Regions from separate parts of the Azospirillum sp. HJ39 genome, predicted to be linked through region 3. Evidence: riboswitches for the same ligand, from Rfam matches in the RefSeq annotation. Region 3 holds a riboswitch; each other region holds the start of a gene.

Region 1 (3,602 bases), on a different replicon from region 3:
ATGAAGCGGCGCTCGCGCACCGCCTCGACGTCGGCCAGCTGCGGCGCGGCCAGCAGGTTGCGGATCGTCGCCTCGGCCGGGATGCGGTGGTCGCTGACGATTATCCATTGCGGATTCCGCCGCACCATCTCCTCCCAGCTGACCCGGACATAGCTGTTGGGGATGTCGTCGAAGATGTTGCGGCCGCCGGCCAGCTCCATCAGCAGGCTGGTCATGCCCTCGCGCCCGACCGACAGCGGCGCGCCCTCGGTGTGGCAATCGTCGCAATACATCACACGCGGACGGTCGGCGGCGGTGCCGGTGCGCTCGGTCACCGCGGCGACGCGGCGGCGGAAATCGGCGACCATCGCTTCGGCGCGGTCGGAAATGCCGAAGATTTTGCCCAGGGCCAGCAGGTCGGCATAGAGCGTGTCCATGCCGATCGGCTCGCGCGGGCCGATGCGGATGCAGCTTTCCCGCAGGGTATAGGTGGCGACCCCCATCTCGGCCAGCCGCGCCGGGGTGAGGCCGCGCGCCTCGTTGAAGCCGTAGCTCCAGCCGGCGAACAGGAAGTCGGGGTCGACGGACAGCACCGCCTCCAGCGTCGGGGCGCGGTCGGGCAGACGCGGCAGGGCGGCGACGATGCCTGGCGGGGCGACCAGCCGGTGCTCGGCCCCGGCGATGCCGGAAACGGCGACCAGACGGTCGGCGAGGCCGAGATCCAGCATGGTCTGCGTCATGTTGGTGTCGTGGACCATCGGCCGCTTGGGCGGACCGGTGAAACGGGTGGTCTCGAAGCAGTTGGCGACCTCGACCGGGTAGCTCTGGGCGTGCGCGCCGCAGGCGGCCGTTCCCAGGAGAAGGGCCAGCGGCAGGCCGCGGAGGACAGGCGGGATCATGGGCGGTCCGTCAGGTGGCCGGCAGGGGGGAGAGGTCGATGCGCAGCCGGCCGTTGCCGGGATGGCGGTCCACCGTGGCGGCGACCCGGTAGACCGCGGCCAGCCGTTCGGGCGTCAGCGCCGCGTCCGGCGCGGCGTCGGACAGCAGGCGGCCGTCCTTCATCAGCAGGATGCGGTCGCACCAGCGCGCCGCCAGGTCGATGTCGTGCAGCGTCGCCACCACGGTGATGCCGAGGCCGCGCAGCAGGTCGAGCAGGGCGAAGCGGTGGTGGATGTCCAGGTGGTTGGTCGGCTCGTCGAGCAGCAGGATGCGCGGGCGCTGGGCCAGGGCGCGGGCGACCATCGTCCGCTGGCGCTCGCCGCCCGACAGCCGTTCGACCGGGCGGTCGGCCAGCGCGGTCAGCTCCAGCCGGGCCAGCGCGTCCTCGACGATGGCGGGATCCTCCGGCCCCGGACCGGCGAAGGCGGAGCGGCGATGGGCCAAGCGGCCCATGCCGACCACGTCGCGCACGGTGAAGCCGAGCGCGGCGGTGGAGTCCTGCGCCTGCAGCGCCAGCCGGCGGGCCAGTTCCACCGGGCGCAGGGCGCGCGGATCCTCGCCCTCGATGCGGATTCTGCCGGCCGAGGGGGCCTGCAACCCGGCGAGGCAGCGCAGCAGCGTGGTCTTGCCCGAGCCGTTGGGGCCGAGGATGCCGAGGAGGATGCCGGGCGGAACGGAGAAGCCGACCTGATGCAGCACGGCCCGGCCGTCCAGATTGCCGCCCAGCCGGCAGTCCAGCCCCTCCACCGCGATGGCGGCGGGCGGCGATGGGGTCTGGGATGGTCCGGTCGGGAAAGGCGCTGGCGTCATCCGTGCTTCCTGCCGTTGCGGGGCAGGGGAACCGGGCGGACGACTTGCGGGGCAGGCGCGGGCGTGTCCTGGACGGACTCCGGCCACACGCATGGCAAGCGTTCCACCGGGACACCCCGCCCGAGGACGTTTCGTTGTGGTGCTGGCAGGTCTCCTGGCTTGCGGGTCGCCGCCGGTCCGTCCAGCCTTCCCAGCACCCCGGAGGGCGCCAGTGGCGTAAAATGACGGAACGGCTCACCGCTCACAGTTGCGGGGGCAGCCCCGGTCTCACCGCAAGACGCGGCTCACCGGGTTCCCTCTTAGCTTCCGGCGGAGGCCGCCGGAAGAACCAGTACCGCCGCATTCATGGTCGACCCCGCCGCCGCGGTCAAGGTCCGTTCGCGTGGGGGCCGGGAAATCGCCTGTGAGTCCCTCTCCCGCCCCGGGAGAGGGAAGGGGCCCAAGCGCAGCTTGGGAAGGGTGAGGGGTTAGGCACGAAGCCATGCGGCTCGGGACTCTTGGCCCACCCCTCACCCTCCCCACTTCGTGGGTCCCCTCCCTCTCCCGGGGCGGGAGAGGGCAACCGTCGCCAAAGAGATACACGCGAAAGTAGAGTTTCATCCTGATGGCTGTCCCGTCATGCGTCGCGGTCCGGTATGTAATGTTATAACGTAACATATCGGGCGAACGGGCGGTCCGCAAGGAAAGATCGGCCGGGCTTTCCACATCCCTTTCCACATCGGCTTCATCGGCTATTAACGTGTTTTTGCTGAATTCGTAGGGTGCGGTCCGCCCATGGATGTGATGGCGTCGGCGCTGGCGTGGGAATGGCGATGGGCGATTCGGACGATCTTTTCGACATGTACCGCAAGGACCAGGGCAAGGCGGCCCTGAGCGGTCCCACCCTGGCGACCGCCCTTGCCGACACGGTGAAGCGCAGCTTCGCCCAGATCGACGAGCTGTGCGCGGAGGTGACGCGGGCGCTGGCGCAGGCGCGCTATACCACCCGGCTGGCGCAGACGGTGACAGACCGCTCCAGCTATGTGCGGCTCGACCGTCAGTCCGAGAGCTTCCGCGACTATCTGCGCGGCTGGAGCCAGCAGCGGGCGGAGAAGGGCACCGGCGGCATGCATTGGGAGGCCCAGATCCTCGTCACCGACCATCGGCGGACGACCAAGGAGATCGGGCTGGGCATCGCCTTCGAATGGCCGGGCGCAGGCGAGGAGGGCAACCTCGCCTTCGTCGAATTCTGGCCGACCGGCAGCGGGGTGGCGCTGCCGTCGGACGCGCGCGGCTTCCAGCGCGCGCTGGTCGCCAGCATCATCAAGCTGGAGCAGGCGGGCGAACTGTCCAGCGTGAAGGGCCGGGGCTAAAGCGAGGCGTTCAGGCCGGAGGCCGACAGCTCCACCGGCCGGCGGGCCTGGCCGTCGCGGGCATAGGTGCCGTCGCTCGACGCCTTCTCCAGCGCGGCGAGCAGGTTGCGGTTGATGGTCAGCACCGCCTTGCGCAGGGCGACGAGGCCGGAGGCGTTGACCGACACCGCCCGGTCGAGCCGGTCGATGCGCTCCAGCGTCATCGCGCGCAGGTCGTCGGGCAGGCGGATGCCCTCGTCGCGCGCCCGCAGCACGGAGGATTCCAGCTGCTCGGCCATCGCCGCCTTGCGGTGGGCGAAGACCTCCAGCCGGTCGAGCATGCCGGCGGCGATGCAGGCCGACTCCTCCTCCAGCACCGCCGACAGCGCCTCGACCGCGTCGAGGAAGTCGCGGACCAGCAGCGCGGTGGCGCCGTCATAGCCGGGTTCCGGTGCGGCCGGACCCTCGGCCGGTGCGGTTCCGGCGATGCGGTCGGGAACGAACTCGTGGATCAGGTCCTTGAGGGTGACGCTCATGATGTGC
Region 2 (3,602 bases), on a different replicon from region 3:
AAGCTCCGCCTCCCGATGGAAGGCGAGCTGCGTCGCCATCTGGAAGGCGCGGCGGCCGGGGTCCAGCGACCGGGCGACCCGCAATATCCGGTCGGCGGCATCGAAATGGCGAAGCGCTCCCCCCGGCATGCCCGCGTCGTCGGTCACCAGCGTACGGATGCCGTGGCGATCCGCCAGCAGCCGCTCCAGCCCGCGGTCCACCGCCCCGATCTCCAGCCCGGCCCCAGCGAACAGCCGTTCGGCCGCCTCGTCCAGCGCGGCGATGTGATTGTGGTGGCGATAGAAGAAGTCGCGCACCTCCTCGTAGGGCATCGCCGGCAGGGCGCTGCCCGGCCCGGCCGGGATCGCCCCTGCCGCCAGGGCGTCCAGCCGTTCCGCCAGCCCGCGCCCGCGCCGGTGCAGCGCCACCAGCGCCCGGCCGACCGCCGGCATGTTGGTGGCGAGCGCCTTGATCTCCGCGATCGCAATGGCCTCGCCGGTTCCGGCTTCCGACAGGGCTTCCCGCAGGTCGGCGACCATCCGCGCCTCCTCGTCCTCCGAGAAGAGCTGCACGTCGATGCCGAAGGAGGCGTTGATCCGCAGCAGCAGCGGCACCGTCAGCGGCCGCTGGTTGCGTTCGAGCTGGTTCAGGTAGCTCGGCGAGATCTCCAGGATGCGGGCCAGTGCCGTCTGGGTCAGCCCCCTCTCCTCGCGCAGCCGCTGCAGCCGCACCCCCATGAACGCCTTGGCCATGCCCAGCACCTTATTTGCAAAATTCGCCGATCCGCTGAAACCGCTTCGCAAAACGTGACAAACTCAGCGGTTATCTACGAAATCGGTCTGCGTATATTGCAAATTGCCCGACCGCCGGACAAGCCCCGCAGTCGCTGGCCCGGGGGACTGCGCCCCGGATCGGTTCAGCGGCAGACAGGAAAAGCGTGTGTGAGTTGCCGTGCGACCTGATCCCGGGGTGCACGCCACTTGGCGTCGGCAGTGCCGGAAATTTGCAGGTGGCGGCGACGAAGGCGGCGTGCTGCACCGGGTTGGGGCGCGACGGGCGGCAAGGACTTCCAGCTTGACGCCCGCACGGCCAGGCTCTACCGTATCTAGCGTTACGGTCCTCGTGTCCGACAAGATACGGGGCTAAGAGGGAAGCCGGTGCCGCCGCGCAAGCGCGGTCAGGCCGGCGCTGCCCCCGCAACTGTGAGCGGAGAGCGGTTTCGTCGTTTCAGGGTCACTGGTGCCAACCTGATGTTCAGGGGCCGCGCCGGGAAGGCCGGACGAAGCCGCGACGACCCGCGAGCCAGGAGACCTGCCGTAACCAGATGAACGTCCACGGGCGGGGTGACCCGGTGGTGCGCGTGTTCGCCCGTGGCGCTTTCGCCCGATGCCTGCATGCCGTGCCGTCGTGCCGTCCCGCCGCACAGGAACAAGGGATCACGGATGCCGGCCCACGCCCCAGACTTTGCCCAGGAGTATGCCCCTGAGCTCGCCCAGCAGCTCGCCAGCGGTTTCGACCGTCACGGGAACCTGCTGACGCTCCCCCGCAGGGCACCGGATCGCCTGGACGACCGGCACGGCGTCAGCCGCGCGCCGGTGCAGAGCTGGACGCCGCCCGATCCCTCCGTCATCCGCATCGACCGCAGCCGCGACGCCCTGCTGACCGACTTCGGCAAGGCGACGCTGGACGACCGCTACCTGCTGCCGGGCGAGAGCTACCAGGATCTGTTCGCCCGCGTCGCCGCCGCCTATGCCGACGACGCTGCGCACGCCCAGCGGCTCTACGACGCCATCTCCCGCCTGTGGTTCATGCCGGCGACGCCGATCCTCAGCAACGGCGGCACCACGCGCGGGCTGCCGATCTCCTGCTTCCTCAACGCGGTCCCGGATTCGCTCGACGGCATCGTCGATGTCTGGAACGAGAACGTCCGGCTGGCGTCCAACGGCGGCGGCATCGGCACCTATTGGGGCGGCGTGCGGTCCATCGGCGAAGCCGTGAAGGGCAACGGCAGCACGTCGGGCATCATCCCCTTCATCCGGGTGATGGACAGCCTGACGCTCGCCATCAGCCAGGGCTCGCTGCGGCGCGGCTCGGCCGCCGTCTATCTCGACATCCACCATCCGGAGATCGAGGAGTTCCTGGAGATCCGCAAATCCTCGGGCGACTTCAACCGCAAGAGCCTGAACCTGCACCATGCCGTCGTCATCACCGACGCCTTCATGGAGGCGGTGCGCGACGACAAGCCCTTCCCCCTGATCAGCCCCAAGAGCGGCGCCGTCCTGAAGCATGCCAACGCGCGCCAGGTCTGGCAGAAGATCCTGGAGGCCCGCATGCAGACCGGCGAGCCGTACCTGCTGTTCGGCGACACGGTGAACCGGGCGCTCCCCAAGCACCAGCGCGACCTCGGCCTGCGCGTCTCCACCTCAAACCTGTGCAGCGAGATCACGCTGCCGACCGGCAGGGACCATCTGGGCAACGACCGCACGGCGGTGTGCTGCCTCGCCTCGATGAACCTGGAGACCTGGGACGGGTGGAACCGCGAGGAGGGGCTGGTCGAGGACGTCCTGCGCTTCCTCGACAATGTGCTGACCCGCTTCATCGGAGAGGCGCCGGAGGGGATGGAGAACGCCGTCTACTCGGCGATGCGCGAACGCTCGGTGGGCTTGGGGGTGATGGGCTTCCACTCCTTCCTCCAGGCGCGGGGCGTGCCGTTCGAAAGCGCAGTGGCCAAGGCGTGGAACCTGCGCTTCTTCCGCAAGCTGCGCCGCGACGCCGACGCCGCCTCGGTGCTGCTGGCCCACGAGCGCGGCCCCTGCCCCGACGCCGCCGAGCGCAACATGATGGTGCGCTTCAGCCACAAGCTGGCGATCGCGCCGACCGCCTCGATCAGCATCATCTGCGGCGGGGCCAGCGCCTGCATCGAGCCGATCCCGGCCAACATCTACACCCACAAGACGCTGTCCGGCTCGATGCCGGTGCGCAACCCCCATCTGGAACGGCTGCTGGCCGCCAAGGGCGCCGACCGGCCGGAGATCTGGCAGTCGATCATCGAGCATGAGGGCTCGGTCCAGCATCTCGACATCCTCGATGACGACGAGAAGGCGGTCTTCCGCACCGCCTTCGAGATCGACCAGCGCTGGATCGTCGAGTTCGCCGCCGACCGCACGCCCTTCATCTGCCAGAGCCAGTCGATCAACCTCTACCTGCCGGGCGACATCGACAAGTGGGACCTGCACATGCTGCACTGGACCGCCTGGGAAAAGGGGTTGAAGAGCCTCTACTACTGCCGCTCCAAGTCGGTGCAGCGCGCCGCCTTCGCCGGCAAGGAGCGTGCGGCGGACAAGGCAGACCTGCAGGTGCCGCGCACCGACTACGAGGAATGCCTCGCCTGCCAGTAGCAGGACCTATCCTGATATCGTAAACTTCGGCAGCCGCAGAGGAACCTTTGTGTGGGTTTCTCTGCGCTGTCAAGTTGACTTTATCCGTAAACTTTGCCACGCTGTCCGCATAGCAATGTTAGGACGTCGGGCGAAGCGTAAACATGTCCCAATTCCAGGTCAGAAGGTTTAAGGCTCGCTCAGGCGAGGACTTGGCGGTCCTCGTAGACCGGCAGGGCATGCCG
Region 3 (3,602 bases):
GCCGATGCCGAGCCGCGGGATCCTGTGCTGGGCCATGCCGATCAGCTCCTGGCCCTGGAAGCGGATCGAGCCGGTGCGCTTGCCCATGATGCCCATCACGGCGCGCATGGTCGAGGTCTTGCCGGCGCCGTTGCGGCCAAGGAGCGTCACCACCTCGCCGTGGCGCACCTCCAGGCTGACGCCGTGCAGCACATGGCTCTCGCCGTAGAAGCCGTGCAGGTCGGAAATCTCAAGCATCGCCGTTCCCACTTGGGCGGTTTTCGTCTGCATCCCGTCAGGCATGTCCGGTCCCCCCAGTGCCCATGTACGCTTCCATCACCTGCGGGTTCTTCGACACCACCTCGTAGGGCCCCTCGGCGAGGATCTCGCCGCGGCGGAGCACGGTGATGGTGTCGGACAGGTGGGCGACGACCGAGAGGTTGTGCTCGACCATCAACACGGTGCGGTCGGCGGCGACGCGCTTGATCAGGGCGGCGGTGCCCTCGATGTCCTCATGGCCCATGCCGGCCAGCGGCTCGTCGAGCAGCATCACCTCCGGGTCGAGCGCCAGGGTGGTGGCGATCTCGAGCGCGCGCTTGCGGCCGTAGGGCAGCTCGGCGGCGGTGTGCCCGGCCCAGGGGGAGAGGTTGACCGCCTCGATCAGCTCCAGCGCGCGATCGTGCAGGTCGTAGAGCGACGACTCCGACTTCCAGAAATGGAAGCTGGTGCCGAGCGGGCGCTGGAGGGCGACGCGGACATTCTCCAGCACGCTGAGATGCGGGAAGACGGCCGAGATCTGGAAGGACCGCACCAAGCCCATCAGCGCGATGTCGGCCGGCTTGGTCCTGGTGATGTCGCGGCCCTTGTAGAGGATCTGGCCGCGGGTGGGCGTCAGGAACTTGGTGAGCAGGTTGAACACCGTGCTCTTGCCGGCGCCGTTCGGGCCGATCAGCGCATGGATGGTGCCCCGCTTCACCTGCAGGTTCACCTCCTTGACCGCGACGAAGCCCTTGAACTCCTTCGTCAGGTTGCGCGCTTCCAGGATGATGTCGTCGTTCGGTGCGGCGTTCATCGGTCGCGAATTCTCCTCCCTTCGTCCTTGCTTTGGGTTCCCGGGGGTCCGGGGGCCGGAAGTTCCCGGCTCGGCCGCCATGCGGTGGGACGTTTCACCGATTGTTGTACGCACTATTCGTGCCACAGCGGATATCCCTTCGGTCGGGCGCATGGACCTTTGTGTCTCCGGCGCTTTGCTCCTGTCCGCTGCCTCCTCCACTCCAACCGTAGCACTGAAAAGTGTCGGAATTCCGGACACTCTGTCCAGCAAACATGACAGCAGTCAAAAGGTTTGTGTACAAGATCGTCCGTGCGGCCGCGACGTGATTGCGAACTTGCCAAACTGTGTGCGCACTGCGATGGTGATCGTCCGACGGTGCCCCGATCGCCCCTATGGACGGCGGGGATAATAGGGAATGCGGTACGGGCCTTCCGGGAAGGCCCCAGGCCGCGGCTGCCCCCGCAACTGTGTGCGGCGAGCGTCCGGTCCATCATGCCACTGACCGCAGGGTCGGGAAGGCGGGCCGCGACGCTGTGACCCGTGAGCCAGGAAACCTGCCGGCGGACCGATGGATTTTCCCAACCCCGCCGGGTGTGGCGGGAGAGCAAGGATCAGCCTGATGACCACCCATCCGCTACACGCCACCGCCGGTTCCGCGACCCGCAGCGCCGCCCGGACCTCGGTCGCCGCCTTCGCCGCGATCCTGCTCGGCAGCTTCCTGCTGTATGGCGTCGGCTTCGCCCAGCCGCAGCAGATCCACGACGCGGCGCACGACGCCCGTCATTCCTTCGCGTTCCCCTGCCACTAAGCCAGGGTCATGGATCTGATCCGGCGGCTGTTCACAGCCGCTTTGGTCGCGGGCGTGCTCTCCGGCACGGCCGCTTCCGTCGTTCAGCAGGCGACGACCGTCCCGCTGATCCTCGAGGCCGAGAAATACGAGGTGGTGACCCCGCCCGTCGCCTCCGTCACTGCACCCGCCCCTGCCGGCGGCGCCGCCGACTCCCACCAGCACGGCCCCGTGCGTGAGGTGGGCGAGGGCGTGCCGACCACGCTGGAAGAGGCGATGCAGCGCACCGGCCTGACCATCGTCGCCAACCTGTTGACCGGCGTGGCCTATGCGCTGCTGCTCGGCGGCGCCATGCTGCTGGCCGGCCGGCCCGTCGATGCCCGCCGCGGGCTGGTCTGGGGTGTCGGCGGTTTCTTCGCCGTCTCGCTGGCGCCGTCCTTCGGCCTGGCTCCGGAATTGCCGGGCATGGCCGGGGCCGAGCTGGAAGCCCGTCAGCTCTGGTGGTTCGCCGCCTCGGTCGGGGCCGGCATCGGCATGGCGGCGCTCGCCTTCGCCCGCAACCGGTTCGTGATTGTCGGCGCCGTGCTGATCGCGGCACTGCCCCATCTGGTCGGCGCCCCCCATCCGGAAAGCGCCGAAGGCGCCGTCCCGCCGGAGCTGGCGGCCCGGTTCGTCGCCGCCTCGCTCGGCACCGCCGCCCTGTTCTGGGCGATCCTGGGTTCCGTCTGCGGCTGGCTGATGAGCGGGCTGGCCGGGGCCGCCGAACCCAGCCCCGCCGCCCGGTTGCAGACCGGCACGCGTTAAGGAGCCGAACCCATGTCCGCAGTTGCAAAAACGGTTGCCGGGAAAGTGCCGGCGACCGTCATCACCGGCTTCCTCGGCGCCGGCAAGACCACGCTGATCCGCGGCCTGCTGGAAAAGGCCGAAGGCCGTCGGCTGGCCCTGATCATCAACGAGTTCGGCGACGTCGGCATCGACGGCGACATCCTGCGTGCCTGCGGCAGCCCGACCTGCACCGAAGACGACGTGATCGAGCTGGCGAACGGCTGCCTGTGCTGCACCGTCGCCGACGATTTCGTCCCGGCCATCGAGAAGCTGCTGGCCCGACCGCAGCCGCCCGAGCATATCGTGATCGAAACGAGCGGCCTGGCCTTGCCCAAGCCGCTGGTCCAGGCCTTCCACTGGCCGGCGATCAAGTCGCGGGTCACCGTGGACGGCGTGATCGCCGTGGTCGACGCCGCCGCAGCGGCCGAGGGTCGTTTCGCTCCCGATCCGGCGGCCCTGGCCGCCCAGCGCGACGCCGCCGGCACGGTCGACCACGAGACGCCGGTCGAGGAGGTGTTCGAGGACCAGCTGCTCTGTGCCGACCTGATCGTCGTCAACAAGACCGATCTGGTCGACGCCGCCGACCTCGCCCGCGTCGAGGACCTGATCCGCGAAGCCCTCGGCCACGCCGCCGGACGCACCGTCGGCAGCGGCGCCAAGCTGGTCCGCGCCGCGCAGGGCGCCGTCGATCCGCTGGTGCTGCTGGGAGTCGGCGCCGCGGTGGAGGACGACCTCGCCAACCGCCCCAGCCATCATGACGATGAGGAAGGCCACGACCACGACGACTTCACCAGCTTCGTCGTGGAACTGCCGTCCCAACCCGACCCCGCCGCCCTGGTGAAGACCTTGGAGGATGTGGCCGCCCTGCATGGCGTGCTGCGGCTGAAGGGCTTCATCGACGTGCCCGGCAAGCCGATGCGCCTGCTGGTCCAGGGAGTCGGCACCCGCGTGCAGACC
Region 4 (3,602 bases), on a different replicon from region 3:
ACAGATGACGATGCGATCGTCGAGCAGGCCTTCCGCGAACAGCGGGGTCCGGGCGGCGGGCGGCGGCAGCAGGGCTGCGGTCAGCGCCTGCCCGGTCAGCAGGGCCAGACAGCACAGCACGCCGATGCGAAGGCGCAGGAAGTCCAGAAGGGCGGTCAAGACCGTCCCCGACTGCATCCAGGCCGATAATCCGGCCGGCCTCCGCCCATGCCGTGCGTATGGCCGGCGCGCGCGTCGGCGGCGCCCGGCAGGCTTGGGGGCAGGCACAGGAACGGGGCGGATGCGCGAGGCATGGCGGACGGGGGAGGATGGAACGGGAGAAATGCGAGCGGGAAAGAAGCGGCCACGCCATCCTTTCCGTTTGTATTGAATCCGCGATCAGGCGGATCCCCGGCACGGAGGAGGCTTGGTTTGCTCGGACGGGCCGCAGGCGACCGCGGGAGAGATGCCGGGGTTTTCGATCCGTCGGGCACGGACTCCGGCCATGCGCACAATCGTGGCGTTACGGGCCACGCGGCGGAGAGGCGTCGGTCAGGGTGCGGACGGGAAAGGAATGGAACGCCGGCTCAGCCGGCGGCCGGCGGTGCGCGCGCCTGGAGGCTGGACAGGAACCAGCCGGCCGCGACGACGTCGCCGGGCAGGGTGCGGGAATCGGCAAGCACCATGGCTTGGACGGGGGCGGCCAGCGGCAGCTGGGGCGGAAGCCCGGCGCCGGCCATGATCGGGCAGAGCGGGCAATGCCCCTTCGCGGCACCCGTGGAGCCGGAGCCGCCGTCATCCAGGACCGGCTGCCCGTCGGCATCGACGGTGATCGTCCTGATGCCGTCGACGGAGCAGATGGAGATCGTTTCCAATCCGCCGGGACCGCCATCCAATGCCATGGCCGGCATCGTCACGCTCCACACCATCATCTGGACGACAAACGCCAGCACTCCGGCCAGAAGGCCGGCGCTGCGGATGCGGTCGGTGAAGGTGCGAGGAAGGGTCACGGTCCCGGTCGCTCGTCGGTTGTACCGCCGGAAGGAGGAGGCGGCCAAATCATGGTGCGGAACTCATGGCATGGAACCGGAGCCCCGGCAAGACATTACTCCGCCCATGGACATCGCGCGGCGCCGTCCGGCCGGGAACCCGTCCCTGGCAGGCCGGCGGGCGTGATCCGGTCAGGCGCCCTGATGGAGGCGCGCGTTGAACAGCGGGCCCTGGCTGTAGCGGTGCAGCACCTTGGCGACGGCCAGAACGGCGAGGTCGGCCAGCGGCTCGATGATGATGACGCTCATATAGGCGGCGCCGAAGCTGGCGACTTCCGCGACATTCTCGGCGGTGAAGCCGTGGCCGTAGAAGGCCCAGAACGCCACCCAGGCGACGATGCCGCCCTGGTAAGCGGTGGAGAGGGCAAGCGCCTGCGAGTATTTCAGCTCCACATAGGGGGTCGATGCCGGAACGATCCGCTTCGCCAGAAGGCCGATGCCCCACAGCGGAACCAGCAGGGTCGTGACGTTCATCCCGTATTGCGGCAGGTCGAAGGGGGCGAAGAGCACGCCCTGGATCAGCAGGCCGGCGGCGAGGCCGATGGCCGTCGCCCCGGCGCCGAACAGCAGCAGCAGGGTCGATCCGAGGATGAGATGCACCTCCGACACGCCGACCGGGTGATGCGGCAGGATCTCGAAGAAGGAGAAGACGAGGGCGGTGGCGATCAGGCTGCGCAGAGCCAGCGGTACGACACCGCCGTCGTCGCGGATGCCGTCGCGCGCCATCTTCCCGGCAAGGGCGAAGGCGCCGGCCGCCGTTGCGTAACTGAGGACGATCTTGGCGCCGTCGACGACGCCGGGTTCGATGTGCATGCTGTATGCCCTTTCCTGATCAGCCATGGTCGAAAAGGGGCGCCGTCGCGGGCTGGTGCCGGCATCGCATTCCCCCATCGCAGTACCGCTACCCAGGGCATGGGGCCGGACGGACGGCTTGCGGGGGTGCGGGCGGCCGGGAACTCCGGGAACCCATCGCATCGGCAAGCTGTCGCCGGGGCACCCCGCCCGAGGACGTTCGATCGGTCAGGCAGGTCTCCTGGCTTGCGGGTCCAGGCTGCTTCGTCGGGCCTTCCCGGCGCTGCCCGCGGCGAAGCGGGCAAACGCGCCAGTGGCGCTGAAAGGACGAAGCGGCTCGCCGCTCACAGTTGCGGGGGCAGCGCCGGTCTTGCCTCCTTCCCCGGTCGGGGGGGGCGGCGCACCGGCTTCCCTCTTAGCCTTGCACGTCCGGGGATGCCCGCGGACGTGCAAGGAACCATAACCATCCCCACGGTAAGGTCAGGATGCGTCCGCCGTCAATAGGCTCCCCCGTGGCTGGCCGGATGGCGGGGGCGTGTCTTCCGGCCCCGTCCGGATCGGTGCCGGAACGGATCATCGGTAGAAGAATGAACTCGTCTTGCGCGGGCGGCCCGGGCTATGGTGCGGCGACGCCGTGCATCCGCGACAGTTTCGGGACACGGCAGGGCGGGTGGTCGGCGGATTGGTCGGCGGAGTGGAATGATCCTGGATCGGAACGGAAGGCGACGGGCGTGGCGGATCGGCGGTTTGGCCGGTGCGGTCGCGCTGCTGTTGCAGATCGTTTCCTGGGCCTGGATGCCCGCCGCGATCCAGGCAGCCAATGCCGACGATACCAACCGGATCGTGATCTGCGCGCCGGACGGCTTCAAGACGGTGCTGCTCGACGATCGCGGAATGCCGGTCGATCCGGATGCCGCGGACAGCGGCGCGCCCGGAAACGCCATGTCCGGCGGTTCCTGCCCGTTGTGCCCCCTGATCGGCGGCTTGGCCATGCCGCCGCTCGCCGTGTTCGCGATGGCCGTCGATTTCGAACGGCATGGTCCGGAGCAGTTGCCCGGCAGCCGCATCGCTGCCGGCTGGTTCCTGTCCACCCTCCAGGCGCGCGCACCGCCAGTCACCGGTTGATCGCCCCGCGGCGCAAGCGGGCTTCATGCCTGCCGCCGCCCTGCCATGATCGATCGACCGGAGTCTCCGCATGCCCGATCTCCTCTTCGGGGAGGCGGCCGGCACGACCGCGTTCGCCCCCGTCGTCCAGCCTCTTCCCGGGGCGAAGACGGATGAACCGCTGTTCGATGCCGTCGCCACCCCGAACGACAGCGGCACCCGTTACGGCCGCGTCCTGTTCGCCGGTGTCCTCGCCGCCTATTTCGCCATCACCCTGTACGCCTGGCTGCAGCTCGGCGCCTGGCCGATGGCCGCTTATTCCCTGATCGTCCTCGCCTTTGCCGTCTGGTCCATGTACGCCGACGCCCGGCGCCGGCGGCAAGCCGAGCGCATCCGCATCTGGCCGGACCGCACCCTTCTGGAGCGCATCGACGGCTCCGGGCGACAATCGGCCAGCGAATGGCAGACCGCTTGGCTGCGGCTGGCGGTCGTTCCCGGCGGGGCCGGCGGTCCTGAACTGCGCCTGACCAGCCATGGCCGGTCGGAAACCGTCGGCGCCTTCCTGACCGGGTCCGAGCGGCTCGATCTGGCGAAGGCGCTGGCCCGTCACATCGGCCGCGCGACCGCAGCGCGCTGAGCCGCAAGGTCATCTCCCTCTGCGTCATTTCCCTCCGCGCC

What was found. A riboswitch is a leader RNA that binds a small molecule or an ion and turns the genes downstream of it on or off. The one in region 3 is predicted to bind cobalamin.
Region 1: another riboswitch for cobalamin. It lies ahead of ABMY26_RS12000 (ABC transporter ATP-binding protein); the one in region 3 lies ahead of ABMY26_RS34935 (CbtB domain-containing protein).
Region 2: another riboswitch for cobalamin. It lies ahead of ABMY26_RS18695 (ribonucleoside-diphosphate reductase subunit alpha); the one in region 3 lies ahead of ABMY26_RS34935 (CbtB domain-containing protein).
Region 4: another riboswitch for cobalamin. It lies ahead of ABMY26_RS03950 (energy-coupling factor ABC transporter permease); the one in region 3 lies ahead of ABMY26_RS34935 (CbtB domain-containing protein).

The regions. Positions count from the first base shown of each region.
Region 1 covers NZ_CP167910.1:306,883-310,484, forward strand. The annotation lists gene ABMY26_RS11995 (ABC transporter substrate-binding protein) at 1-878, opposite strand, end outside; gene ABMY26_RS12000 (ABC transporter ATP-binding protein) at 889-1,728, opposite strand; cobalamin riboswitch at 1,855-2,076, opposite strand; gene ABMY26_RS12005 (hypothetical protein) at 2,541-3,080, shown strand; gene ABMY26_RS12010 (flagellar protein FlgN) at 3,077-3,595, opposite strand; gene ABMY26_RS12015 (rod-binding protein) at 3,592-3,602, opposite strand, start outside.
Region 2 covers NZ_CP167911.1:1,138,378-1,141,979, reverse strand. The annotation lists gene ABMY26_RS18700 (short-chain fatty acyl-CoA regulator family protein) at 1-732, opposite strand, end outside; cobalamin riboswitch at 1,078-1,314, shown strand; gene ABMY26_RS18695 (ribonucleoside-diphosphate reductase subunit alpha) at 1,423-3,378, shown strand.
Region 3 covers NZ_CP167913.1:760,308-763,909, reverse strand. The annotation lists gene ABMY26_RS34945 (ABC transporter ATP-binding protein) at 1-237, opposite strand, end outside; gene ABMY26_RS34940 (ABC transporter ATP-binding protein) at 275-1,051, opposite strand; cobalamin riboswitch at 1,390-1,610, shown strand; gene ABMY26_RS34935 (CbtB domain-containing protein) at 1,653-1,841, shown strand; gene ABMY26_RS34930 (CbtA family protein) at 1,851-2,624, shown strand; gene cobW (cobalamin biosynthesis protein CobW) at 2,637-3,602, shown strand, end outside.
Region 4 covers NZ_CP167905.1:741,688-745,289, reverse strand. The annotation lists gene ABMY26_RS03960 (DUF2946 family protein) at 1-159, opposite strand, end outside; gene ABMY26_RS03955 (DUF2946 family protein) at 567-989, opposite strand; gene ABMY26_RS03950 (energy-coupling factor ABC transporter permease) at 1,161-1,841, opposite strand; cobalamin riboswitch at 2,034-2,297, opposite strand; gene ABMY26_RS03945 (DUF2946 family protein) at 2,520-2,945, shown strand; gene ABMY26_RS03940 (DUF2244 domain-containing protein) at 3,016-3,561, shown strand.